Regions from separate parts of the Pseudomonas morbosilactucae genome, predicted to be linked through region 4. Evidence: predicted binding sites of a transcription regulator. Region 4 holds the regulator's gene; each other region holds the start of a gene.
The links. The regulator FliA, encoded in region 4, starts transcription of late flagellar genes. The targets are predictions, from matches to a motif close to CTAAAGTTTNNNNNNNNNNNGCCGNTAA.
Positions count from the first base shown of each region.

Region 1: M1B35_RS06080 (methyl-accepting chemotaxis protein) is a predicted target of FliA. The motif match lies at 1,091-1,118, and genes of this name have one in related genera.
Region 2: M1B35_RS26460 (methyl-accepting chemotaxis protein) is a predicted target of FliA. The motif match lies at 1,440-1,467, and genes of this name have one in related genera.
Region 3: M1B35_RS17230 (flagellar protein MotY) is a predicted target of FliA. The motif match lies at 1,449-1,476, and genes of this name have one in related genera.

Region 1 covers NZ_JALQCX010000010.1:64,354-67,561, reverse strand. The annotation lists gene M1B35_RS06090 (DUF1294 domain-containing protein) at 1-78, opposite strand, end outside; gene M1B35_RS06085 (undecaprenyl-diphosphate phosphatase) at 126-956, opposite strand; gene M1B35_RS06080 (methyl-accepting chemotaxis protein) at 1,241-2,875, shown strand; gene pnuC (nicotinamide riboside transporter PnuC) at 2,988-3,208, shown strand, end outside.
Region 2 covers NZ_JALQCX010000057.1:31,982-35,189, reverse strand. The annotation lists gene M1B35_RS26460 (methyl-accepting chemotaxis protein) at 1-1,420, opposite strand, end outside; gene nirD (nitrite reductase small subunit NirD) at 1,549-1,923, opposite strand; gene nirB (nitrite reductase large subunit NirB) at 1,923-3,208, opposite strand, start outside.
Region 3 covers NZ_JALQCX010000032.1:51,216-54,423, reverse strand. The annotation lists gene rnt (ribonuclease T) at 1-340, opposite strand, end outside; gene pyrC (dihydroorotase) at 337-1,383, opposite strand; gene M1B35_RS17230 (flagellar protein MotY) at 1,542-2,450, shown strand; gene M1B35_RS17225 (argininosuccinate synthase) at 2,580-3,208, shown strand, end outside.
Region 4 covers NZ_JALQCX010000051.1:92,687-95,894, forward strand. The annotation lists gene M1B35_RS24685 (protein phosphatase CheZ) at 1-497, opposite strand, end outside; gene M1B35_RS24690 (chemotaxis response regulator CheY) at 520-891, opposite strand; gene fliA (RNA polymerase sigma factor FliA) at 1,058-1,798, opposite strand; gene fleN (flagellar synthesis regulator FleN) at 1,795-2,625, opposite strand; gene flhF (flagellar biosynthesis GTPase FlhF) at 2,744-3,208, opposite strand, start outside.

The sequences.
Region 1 (3,208 bases), on a different contig from region 4:
GCCCATGGACAGTGCACCGTACAGCGGCACGCTGCACAGCAGCAGCCACAGCACCAGCTTCAAGCGCAGGTGACGCACGCCACCGCCGGTTTGGCCTGTGGCCTCCGGTTTGCCCCGCGTCGCCCTCACGACTGGGCAGCCGCCCAATCCACCCAGCCAAACTGCCAGGTGGCGAGGATCAACAAGCCAAAGGCAATGCGGTACCAGGCGAACGCCGCGTAACTGTGGCTGGCGATGAACTTGAGCAAGCCCTTGACCGCGATCATCGCGAAGATAAAGGCCGTGACGAACCCCAGGGCAAATACCGGCAGGTCATCAGGCTGGAACAGGTGACGGTACTTGTAGCCGGAATACACCGCTGCGCCGACCATGGTCGGCATCGCCAGGAAGAATGAAAACTCGGTGGCGGTCTTGCGCGACAGGCCGAACAACAGGCCGCCGATAATCGTCGAGCCGGAGCGGGACGTGCCGGGGATCATCGCCAGGCACTGGGCAAAACCGACCTTCAGCGCGTCCTTCCAAGTGATGTCATCGACGCTTTCGGCGTGCACCACATGCTCGCGGCGCTCGGCCCAGAGCATGATGATCCCGCCCACCACCAGCGCTGTGGCCACGGTGATCGGGTTGAACAGGTAGGCATGAATCAGGTCGGCAAAAATCACCCCCAGCACCACGGCCGGCAGGAAGGCGATCAACAGGTTGGCAGTGAAGCGCCGGGCGCCAGGCTGGGTCGGCAAGCCCACGACCACATCAAAAATCTTCCGGCGAAACTCCCAGACCACCGCCAGGATCGCCCCCAACTGGATGATGATATTGAAGGCCATCGCCCGTTCACCACCGAAGTCCAGCAGGTCGGCCACAATAATCTGGTGCCCGGTGCTGCTGATGGGCAAAAACTCTGTCAGCCCTTCCACAACGCCAAGTATCAATGCCTGAGCGGCGGTCCAAAGATCCATCAATCCCCCATAAAGCCATGCGCCGGGCATGCCTTATTGACTATTTTTTATTCGCTGCAACGAGCACAACTGAAATTTCAGCGCCCATAAGATCAACACAAACCGATGAAAATTCTGTGAAATTTCAACTTCGACTCAGGTTTTCCCTAACCGGGCCGAAATCCTATCAGACAGTCCCGGATAACGCCCTGCGTTATTGGTGACAGGCCATTGGGCCGCCAGGGATCAGCAGGCTGCACGCCGGCAACGGCGCTTAAAAAGAACAAGAATCGGAGTGACGGGTTATGAACAGCTTGCGCAATGTGTCGATCAGCCGTCGTCTGTGGCTCATCCTGATAGTGGCTGTGCTGATGCTCCTGACCTTGGGCGTGTTGATGCTCAAGCAGATTCATGAGGACCTCTATCACGCCAAGGCGCAGAAAACCCAGCACGTGGTACAGGCCGCCGCCGGGGTGCTGAAGTACTACCACGGCCTGGAAACCGCCGGCACCCTGAGCCGCGAAGCCGCGCAAACCCAGGCCATGAGCGCTATCCGCGGCCTGCGTTACGACAAGGACGACTATTTCTGGATCAACGACCTGACGCCCGTGATGATCATGCACCCGACCAACCCCAAGCTGGACGGGCAGAACCTCTCGGCGATCAAGGACCCCGACGGCGTCCAGATCTTCAACGAGTTCGTGGCCCTGGCCAAAAGCAAGGGCGCCGGCATGGTCGACTATCGCTGGCCCAAGCCGGGCGCCGAAGCACCGGTGCAGAAGACCTCCTACGTGCAACTGTTCCAGCCCTGGGGCTGGATCATCGGGTCAGGGGTTTACATCGACGACCTGCAGGCCGAATTCCGCGGCCAGTTGATCAAGGCCTCGTCCTTCGGCCTGGTGATTGCCGTGGTCATGGCCCTGCTGGTGGTGTTGATTGCCCGCAGCATCGTCGGCCCGCTGCGCGAGACCGTGCACGCCATGGCTAACATCGCCAGCGGCGAAAGCGACCTGACCCGAGCCCTGGATACCCACGGCCAGGACGAAGTCACCGAGCTGGCCCGGCATTTCAATGCCTTCAGCGCCAAACTGCGCGGCGTGGTCGGCCAGTTGCAGGTCAGCGCCACGGCCCTCGAACAGTCCTCGGCGGACCTGGGCGACAATGCCAGCCAAGCCCAGGAGCGCAGCCAGCAGCAATCGCAACAGATGGAACTGGTGGCCACCGCCATCAATGAAGTCACCTACGGCGTGCAGGACGTGGCGAAAAACGCCGAACACGCCGCCAGTGAAATGCGCGACGCACAGAGCCAGGCCGAGCAGGGCCAGGTCAACATCGACGGCAGCCTGCAACAGATCGACCGGCTCTCCGGGACCATCGACCAGGCCGTGGAAGTAATCCGCACCCTGGCCGCCGAAAGCACCCAGATCGGCAGCGTGCTGGAAGTGATCCGTTCGATTGCCGAACAGACCAACCTGCTGGCCCTCAACGCGGCGATTGAAGCCGCCCGAGCCGGCGAGCAAGGCCGTGGCTTTGCCGTGGTCGCCGACGAAGTGCGGCTGCTGGCCCAGCGCACCCAGCAATCGACTGCGGAAATCCAGTCGATGATCGAACGCCTGCAAACCCACTCCGAAGCCGCAGTAAAAGTCATCGGCGACAGCAGTCGCGCGTCCCAACTGACCATCGAACAGGCCGGCCTGGCCGGAGAAAGCCTGAACGCCATCGGCCAGGCCCTGCGCAACCTCAATGGCCTCAACGCCTCCATCGCCAGCGCCACTCTGCAACAGGCTCACGTGGTGGAAGACATCAACCAGAACGTCACCCAGGCCGCCGGTCTGTCCCACAGCACGGCCCTGGCGGCCGAGCAGTCCAGCGTCGCCAGCCGCCACCTGAAACAACTGAGCGAGCAGCTCAACAGCCTGCTGCGTCAGTTCCGCGTCTAAACCCGTGCCGAGCCGGGGTTCCAAGCCCCGGCCAGGGCTCGCCGCGGACTAACGCGCGGCGCGCCACTGTGGTTACAATCGGCGCCCTTTTGCACTTCCCCAAGGATTCTCCATGTCCGGGCTTGAACTGTTCGCCGCCGCCCTCGGCGTGATCGCCGTGTGGCTGACCGTCAAACAGAACCCCTGGTGCTGGCCCATCGGCCTGGTGATGGTGGTGCTCTACATCTGGGTCTTCCTGGAGGTCAAACTCTATTCCGACATGCTGCTGCAGGTGATCTACGCCGGCCTGCAAGTCTATGGCTGGTGGCAATGGACCCGGGGTGGCGCCCAGCA
Region 2 (3,208 bases), on a different contig from region 4:
TCTGGGAAATGGAGCGGGTGATGTCCTCCAGGGCATCGCCCGCGCGCCGCGCCACCTCCAGGGTGCTCAGTACCCGCTCGCTGCTGCCTTGCATGGCGTTCACCGCCTGGCCGCTGTCCTGGCGGATATTGCCGATCATCTGCTCGATCTCCTGGGTCGATACTTGGGTGCGATGGGCCAGGGCCCGCACCTCGTCGGCGACCACGGCAAAGCCGCGCCCGGCGTCCCCGGCCCGGGCCGCTTCGATGGCCGCGTTAAGGGCCAGCAGGTTGGTCTGCTCGGCGATGCTGCGGATCACGTCCAGCACCGAACTGATGTCCTGCACCCGCCCGGCCAATTGCTGGATATGCCCGGCGGTGTCGTTCACCCCTTCGGCCAGGGCATTGATGGAGGCCACGGTTTCCTGCACCTGGGAACGGCCGCGCTGGGCACTTTGCTCCGAGGCCCGGGAGGCTTCGCTGGTGCTCACAGCGTTGCGCGCCACTTCATCCACGGCAGCGGTCATCTGATTCACTGCCGCCGCCGCTTGCTCGATCTCCAGGCCCTGCTGTTGCAATTGCAGGCTGGTCTGGCTGCTGACCGCGCTGAGTTCCTCGGATGAACTGGCCACCCGGTCCACGGACGCAGCAATGTGCTTGACCATGCCATTGAGGCTGCCTTGCATCTGCTGCATGGAGCGCATCAGGCTGGCGGTGTCGCGGGCGGCGACAGGCACGTCGATGGTCAGGTCGCCCTGGGCAATCTGGCTCAAGACCTGGGCAGCGGCATCGGGCTCACCGCCCAAAGGTCGCGTCACGCTGCGGGTGACCGCCACCCCGGCAGCCACCACCGCGCCCACGCACAGCACAAACAGCAGCACCATATTGAGGCGCGCGTCCCGATACAGGGCGTCGGCGGCTTGTTCGCGTTCGCTGAAAATCCGTCCTTGCAACGCCATCATCGCGTCCAGGCTCTGGTAGACCCGCTGTTCGGCGGGCATCACTTGCTGCTTGAGCTGGGCCATGGCCGCTTCGGTGGCGCCCTGGCGGATCAGCCCCTGGACCTGCATAAAGGCCGCGACATAGGCCTCGCGATGCTGCTTCAACTGGGCGTAGGCGGCCTTGCCCTCGGTGGAATCGAACAGCGGTTCCAGGGTGGCAAAGGCTTGGGTGATGCGTTGTTTGGTGGCCTCGATGGCCGGCGGGACCTGGGGGTTGTCCTTGTCGATCAGCAGGTCGCGGGTGTTGCGGCCGTTATCCCGGACCCCGGTGGCAATCACCATGATCGGGTCGATTTTCGGCCAGTCCTGCTGGACGATCTGGGCGGCCTGGTCCTTGAGGGTGGCCAGGTCATGCACGGCATACAGGCCCATGCCCAGCAACGCCACCGGGGCGATGGCAAAACCCAGGGCGATACGTTGTGCGGTACTCAATGTGGCCATTTCAAATGCTCCCTGATCAATACCGGCCTACAGGCCACGCATTTGAAATTCTCTACAGCAAGATCTCTACCAATTCCCTCGGGCGCTGCACCACCGCACAGCGCCCGGGGAAGTTCAAAACGCCGGCCTTAGGCGGCGGCGATTTCCACGTCCTGGCCATTCAGGCGCACCGGCCACACCCGCAGGCGTTGCTCCGGGTCTTCCAGGCAACGCCCGTCGGCCAGGCAGAAGTGCTGCTTGTACAGGGGCGAGGCGATCACCAACTCACCCTTGATCGACCCCAGCAGCCCGCGGCCAATCACGTTGGCCCCCGACTGCGGGTCGTGGTTGTCCAGGCCAAAGAGCTGCTGGCCCTCGGCGTCCGGCAGGTAGAACAGCGCCACCTGGGCGCCCTCGAACCAGGCCACCACCCCGGAGTTGCTGACCAGGTCCTGCTGGCCGCACAGGCGCTGCCAGTGCTGCGGCTGGATGGAATTGACGCGTTGGCTATTGGACTGGCTCATCAGAGCACCTCCTCGACGACGGGAATCAGGTTGAGTTCAGCGGCCATCACCGGACGCCGTTGGCCGCGCTCCTGGACAAAATGAATGTCCGGGTCGGGGCGTTGATCGTTGACGAAGGTCCGGAAGCGCTTGAGTTTTTCCGGGTCCTTGAGGGCGTTGGCCCACTCGCATTCGTAGCGGTTGACCACCAGTTGCATCTGCGCTTCCAGCTCGGCCCCCAGGCCCAGGCTGTCGTCAATGATCACCGCCTTGAGGTAATCCAGGCCGCCCTCCAGGCTTTCACGCCACACCGAGGTGCGCTGCAGCTTGTCGGCGGTGCGGATGTAGAACATCAGGAAGCGGTCGATGTAGCGGATCAGGGTGGCATCATCCAGGTCCGTGGCGAACAGCTCGGCGTGGCGCGGGCGCATGCCACCGTTGCCGCTGATGTAGAGGTTCCAGCCCTTTTCGGTGGCGATCACCCCGACGTCCTTGCTTTGCGCCTCGGCGCACTCACGGGTGCAGCCGGAAACCGCGAACTTGAGTTTGTGCGGCGAGCGCAGGCCCTTGTAACGGTCCTCGATCAACAGCGCCATGGCCACGCTGTCCTGCACGCCATAGCGGCACCAGGTGCTACCCACGCAGGACTTCACCGTACGGGTGGATTTGCCGTAGGCGTGGCCGGTCTCGAAACCGGCGGCAATCAGCTCGGCCCAGATATCCGGCAACTGATGCAGTTGGGCACCAAACAAGTCGATGCGCTGGCCGCCGGTGATCTTGGTGTAGAGGTCGTATTTCTTCGCCACCTGGCCGATCACGATCAGCTTGTCGGCGGTGATTTCACCCCCGGCGATGCGCGGCACCACCGAGTAGGTGCCGTTCTTCTGCATGTTGGCCATAAAGGTGTCGTTGGTGTCCTGCAACGGCACCAGGGACGCGTCCATGATCGGCTGGTTCCAGCACGAGGCGAGGATCGAGCCCACCGCCGGCTTACAGATGTCGCAGCCGGTGTGGCCACGGCCGTGCTTGGCCAGCATTTCGTCGAAACTGGTCACACCCTCGACCCGAACCAGGGCATAAAGCTCCTGGCGGGTGTAGGCGAAGTGCTCGCACAGGCTCTTGTCGACGCTGACACCACGGGCGATCAGTTCATGCTCGAACACCTGCTTGAGCAAGGCCGCGCAACCGCCGCAACCGGTGCAGGCCTTGGTGCTCGACTTGAGTTGACCGAGGTCGCTGCAGCCGCCGTCGATGGCCGAGCAGATGGCGCCCTTGGTGACGTTGTGGCACGAGCAGACCGTGGCCG
Region 3 (3,208 bases), on a different contig from region 4:
GGAAAATGTCGGTCAGTGCCGTCTCTTCGCTCACGGCCATGCGTAGGGGGTGGTCCAGCTTGATGCCGGTGAACTCCAGGGCCGCTGCTTCGATGTTGGCGCCTTCGAAAGGCTCGACGCGGAAGAAATAGGTGTGTTCCGGGAACACAAAACCTTTGTCGTCCATGCCAATGATGGTCGCGGCAATTTCCAGCAGCGCATCGGTGGCCGAGTTGAAGCCGCCGGTTTCTACATCGACGACGACGGGCAGGTAGCCACGAAAACGCGCCGCCATCGGGTGGCGTGAACCGCCACCGCCGCCATGGCCGTCTTGTTCGTCATCGAAATGGTCTTCACTCACGAGTGTTCCTCCAGCAGGCGCCAGCGCAGTTTTTCTCCGGCGCGCAGCGGGATAACGGTCAACTCGCCGAACGGCAGGCTGGCAGGGGCGGTCCATTCTTCACGAACCAGGGTGATGCGATCGGTGTTGGCCGGCAGGCCATAGAAACGTGGGCCGTTGAGGCTGGCGAAAGCTTCTAGCTTGTCCAGCGCGTTGCGCTGTTCGAACGCTTCGGCATACAACTCGATCGCGGCATAAGCGGTGTAGCAACCGGCGCAACCGCAAGCGGCTTCCTTGGCGTGCTGGGCATGGGGAGCCGAGTCGGTGCCGAGGAAGAACTTCTCGCTGCCACCGGTGGCGGCATCGAGCAGGGCGTCCTGGTGGGTGTTGCGCTTGAGGATCGGCAGGCAGTAGAAATGCGGCCGAATACCGCCGACCAGCATGTGGTTGCGGTTGTACAGCAGGTGGTGAGCGGTGATGGTTGCACCAACGTTGGCCGAGGCCTCGTTGACGAACTGCACGGCTTCACGGGTGGTGATGTGTTCGAACACCACCTTGAGCGTTGGGAAGCGTTCGACGACGCGGCGCATATGTTCGTCGATAAACAGCTTCTCGCGGTCGAAGACGTCCACGTCGCCACGGGTGACTTCACCGTGGATCAACAGCGGCAAGCCGACTTCAGCCATGGCTTCCAGCGCCGGGAGGATCTTGTCGATGCTGGTAACGCCCGAGTCCGAGTTGGTGGTCGCGCCGGCCGGGTAGAGCTTGGCCGCGTACACGAAACCACTGGCCTTGGCCGCGCGGACATCTTCTGGCTGGGTGCGATCAGTGAGGTAGAGCACCATCAGTGGCTCGAAGCGGCTGCCGGCCGGCCGCGCAGCGAGGATGCGCTGGCGATAGGCGTCGGCTTCCACGGCGTTGCGCACCGGAGGTACCAGGTTAGGCATGATGATGGCGCGGCCAAAGGTGCGCGCGACATCCGCGACTGTATTGGTCAACACGGCACCATCGCGAAGATGAATATGCCAGTCGTCGGGACGCAGCAGGGTCAGGCGGTCGGACATTGGGGATTCCAGGCGGGTCAAACTCGGGGGAATGCTACCGGAAAAGACTCATCCAGGCACTCGCTATCAAGTTTTACAACGAGCAACCGATACCCCGAAGGTACGGCGTAATTTACGCCTGTCGACTTTTTCTGTTGTACACGTCAGTGGAGCCTCCCGTGCGCCAGCGTTATCTAGCCTTGCTCAGTGTGTTTGCCAGCCTGCCTGCGATGGCTCTCACTTTCCAGACTCGTCTGGAGAGCATTGAGTGGACGGTCGAAGGTGACAAATTCGAGTGCCGCCTGACTCAGCCCATCACCGACTTTGGTTCCGGCGAGTTCGTTCGTCGTGCCGGTGAGCAGGCGATTTTCCGCCTCAAGAGTTTCAACCCGATGCAGGGCGCAGGCGGGGCGACCCTGCTGGCGGCGGCGGCGCCCTGGCAGCCGGGGCGCGGCGATATCAACCTCGGTGCGGTCAAGGCCGGCAGCGACGGCGTGCTGTTCAACAGTTCGCAAGTCCAGGCCGGGCGCCTGATCAATGGCCTGATGGATGGGCGCAGCCCGGTGGTGCGACAGTTCTCCCGCGACAACGGCGTTTCTGAAGTCCGTCTGTTGCCGGTGAAGTTCAGCAAGGCCTACAGCGACTATCAAAGCTGTGTCGCCAAGCTGTTGCCGATGAACTATGAACAGGTCAAGGACGCGCAGATCGGTTTTCCCGGTGGCGGTATCGACCTGGATCCCCAGGCCAAGGCCAAGCTGCAGGTGATGCTTGAATACCTCAAGGCCGACCCGACGGTGAATCACATCGACATCGACGGCCACTCGGACAACAGTGGCAATCGCTTGACCAACCGCGACCTGTCACGGCGTCGGGCCCTGGCGGTGCAGGACTTTTTCAAGGCCAATGGCATTCCCGAGTCGCAGATTACCCTGCGCTTCCACGGCGAACGTTACCCGTTGGCGCCCAACACCAACCCGGCCAACCGGGCCAAGAACCGCCGGGTGAATATCCACCTGGATCGGGTGGCGCCGGCTGAAAAGGCCGCACCGCAAGCCACTTCCACGCCCAACGCCGCGGCGACGTCCTGATACGGCGGTAGCCGTCGCGCGCTCGACATAATCTGTCGCTTTGTCGTCATAAGCTGTCGCGCCTCTGTAAATTACCCGCGTGGATCGGTAGACTTGGCGGCTTTCCGTAGAACCCCGTGGAGTGATGGCATGGCGGACGTAAACAAGGTCGTTCTGGCGTATTCCGGCGGCCTGGACACTTCGGTGATCCTCAAGTGGCTGCAGGACACTTATAACTGTGAAGTGGTGACCTTCACCGCTGACCTGGGCCAGGGCGAAGAGGTCGAACCGGCCCGCGCCAAGGCGCAAGCCATGGGCGTTAAAGAGATCTACATCGACGATCTGCGCGAAGAGTTCGTGCGCGATTTCGTTTTCCCGATGTTCCGCGCCAACACCGTCTACGAAGGCGAGTACCTGCTGGGTACTTCCATCGCACGTCCGTTGATCGCCAAGCGCTTGATCGAAATCGCCAACGAAACCGGCGCTGACGCCATTTCCCATGGCGCCACCGGCAAGGGCAACGACCAGGTGCGTTTCGAACTGGGCGCCTACGCCCTGAAGCCCGGCGTAAAAGTGATTGCCCCTTGGCGTGAGTGGGACCTGCTGTCCCGTGAAAAACTCATGGACTATGCCGAGAAGCACAACATCCCGATCGAGCGCCACGGCAAGAAGAAGTCCCCGTACTCGATGGACGCCAACTTGCTGCACATCTCCTATGAAGGCGGCGTGCTGGAAGACACCTGGACCGAGCACGAAGAAGACATGTGGCGCTGGACCGT
Region 4 (3,208 bases):
AGGTGGCCAGAGACGGTGCGGGTTTCCTCTGCGCTGCGCGACAGGAAACCGTCGACCCGGCGGGCCAGTTCGCGAAACTCTTCAGCACCGACCTCGCGCCGCATAAAGCGTCCCCAGTCGGTGCTCAAGGCCTGGGCATCAGTGCTCAGGCTGTTGACCAACGGGGTGCTGCTTTCGACCAGGTCCATGGTGCGGTTGGCCGCAGCCTCAGTCAGCCTGACCACATAGGAAAGGCGCTCGGTGGCATCCGTGATCTGTGAGACTTCCTCGGCTTGCGGCATGTGCGGGTCAATCTGAAAATTGACGATCGCGCTATGCAGCTCGCGGGTGAGCTTGCCGACTTCCTGGTACAGGCCGCGGTCACGGGTCTGGTTGAGCTCATGGATCAGTTGCACAGCGTCGCCGAACTTGCCTTTTTCAAGGCTCTCGACCAGTTCGCGGGCATGTTTTTTCAGGGTCGATTCAAAATCGCCCAATGAAGATTCGTTATGCTCCATAGCTCCCCCGTGGCGGAATTCATCAACCGATGCGTTCGAAGATTTTTTCGATCTTCTCTTTCAACGCCTGGGCCGTGAATGGTTTGACCACATAGCCGTTTACACCGGCCTGGGCAGCTTCAATGATCTGTTCGCGCTTGGCTTCAGCGGTCACCATCAGCACCGGCAGGTGCTTGAGTTTTTCATCGGCGCGCACGTGGCGCAGCAGGTCGATGCCGGTCATGCCGGGCATGTTCCAGTCCGTTACCAGAAAGTCGATGCTGCCGCTGTTGAGGACCGGGATAGCGGTAGTGCCATCGTCAGCCTCGACCGTGTTGGTGAAACCCAGATCACGCAACAGGTTCTTAATGATCCGCCGCATCGTTGAGAAGTCATCAACGATGAGGATTTTCATGTTCTTGTCCAATTCGACCTCCAAGCAGTCTTAAACGCGCCCAGCACCTGAACGCGCCATTCAATCAATACGGCGTAACACTCAACGACTGCATGAAGCACCCAACACAAGAACGGCCTGGCATGACGCCCAACCGCTCTTGTTCGCAGTGTCCCCACACTGCCTGTCAGCGCGCTCGCCACTCCCCCAAACGCCCCCGCAAGCGGGCCGCGCACTGGCTGTGTAACTGGCTGACCCGCGATTCGCTGACCCCCAGGACCTCACCGATTTCCTTGAGGTTCAGCTCTTCGTCGTAGTACAGCGCCAACACCAGTCGCTCGCGCTCCGGCAAATTGGCAATCGCATCCGCCAGCGCTGCCTGGAAACGTTCATCTTCCAGATCGCGCGACGGCTCGAGATGAGCACTGGCGCCATCCTCGTGCAGCCCTTCATGTTCGCCGTCCTGCAACAGGTCGTCGAAACTGAACAGGCGGCTGCCCAAGGTGTCGTTCAAAATCCCGTAATAATCGTCGAGACTCAATTCAAGTTCGGCCGCAACTTCATGATCTTTAGCGTCGCGACCGGTTTTAGCTTCAATTGCTCGAATCGCGTCACTGACCATGCGGGTATTGCGGTGCACCGAGCGGGGTGCCCAATCGCCTTTACGCACCTCATCGAGCATCGCGCCACGGATACGGATGCCCGCGTAGGTCTCGAAACTCGCGCCCTTGCTGGCGTCGTACTTGGTCGACACTTCGAGCAAGCCGATCATGCCCGCCTGGATCAGGTCTTCCACCTGCACGCTGGCCGGCAAGCGCGCCAGCAAGTGGTAGGCGATACGCTTGACCAGGGGCGCATAGCGCTCGATCAATTCGTACTGGCTGTCACGCGCCGATTTTTTGTAAAGGTTATAGCCGCTGGCAGTCATAGAACCGGTCCCGCTGTTTGATGCACAAGCCGCTCGACAAAAAATTCCAGATGCCCCCGCGGATTGGCAGGCAGGGGCCAGGTATCGACTTTTTGGGCGATGGCCTTGAACGCCAGAGCACACTTGGAACGAGGAAAGGCTTCATAGACCGCACGCTGCTTTTGCACGGCCTTGCGCACGCTTTCGTCGTAGGGAACTGCGCCGACGTATTGTAAAGCCACGTCCAGGAAGCGATCCGTGACCTTGGTCAATTTGGCGAACAGGTTGCGACCTTCCTGAGGGCTCTGGGCCATGTTGGCCAGGACCCGGAAGCGGTTCATGCCGTAGTCGCGGTTAAGCAGTTTGATCAGGGCGTAGGCGTCAGTGATCGAGGTGGGTTCGTCGCAGACCACCAACAACACTTCCTGGGCGGCGCGAACAAAACTGACTACCGAGTCACCAATACCGGCAGCGGTGTCGATCACCAGCACATCGAGGTTGTCGCCGATGTCGCTGAATGCCTGGATCAGGCCGGCATGCTGGGCCGGGCTCAGGTGCACCATGCTTTGGGTGCCGGACGCCGCCGGAACGATACGAATGCCACCAGGCCCCTGCAGCAATACGTCGCGCAGCTCGCAGCGCCCTTCGATCACATCGGCCAGGGTGTGTTTGGGGGTCAAGCCCAGCAGGACATCGACGTTGGCCAGGCCCAGGTCGGCATCCAGCAGCAGGACGCGTCGGCCGAGCTCTGCTAGAGCCAGGGACAAGTTCACTGACACGTTAGTCTTGCCGACGCCACCTTTGCCGCCGGTCACCGCGATCACCTGTACGGGATGCATGCTGCCCATGTTCTTTCTTTACCTTGTCTTACTTAGACGGGGCCACATAACTGGCTGCGCGTTCACCATTGGAACAATGCATGGCAGACCATCGATGTAGATACACTGCAATCTATTCATGATTCCCTCAGCCCACTCGCTTGGTCGGACTGTGGTAGAGGTCGGCGAACATATCGGCCATGGCCTCTTCACTGGGTTCTTCCTGCATTTGCACGCTGACCGCACGGCTGACCAACTGATGCCGGCGAGGCAGGTGCAAATCGTCCGGAATTCGCGGACCGTCGGTGAGATAAGCCACCGGCAACTCGTGACTGATGGCCAGGCTCAGCACTTCGCCCAGGCTGGCGGTTTCGTCCAGCTTGGTCAGGATGCAACCTGCCAGGCCGCAGCGCTTGTAGCTGTGGTAAGCGGCCGTTAGAACCTGTTTCTGGCTGGTGGTTGCCAATACCAGATAATTTTTTGCCTTGATACCGCGACCAGCCAGGGTGTCCAACTGCATGCGCAGTGCTGGATCGCTGGCTTGCAGGCCGGCGGTGTCGATCAACACCACACGCTTGCGCAGCAGCGGGTCCAGCGCCTGGGCCAGGGACTG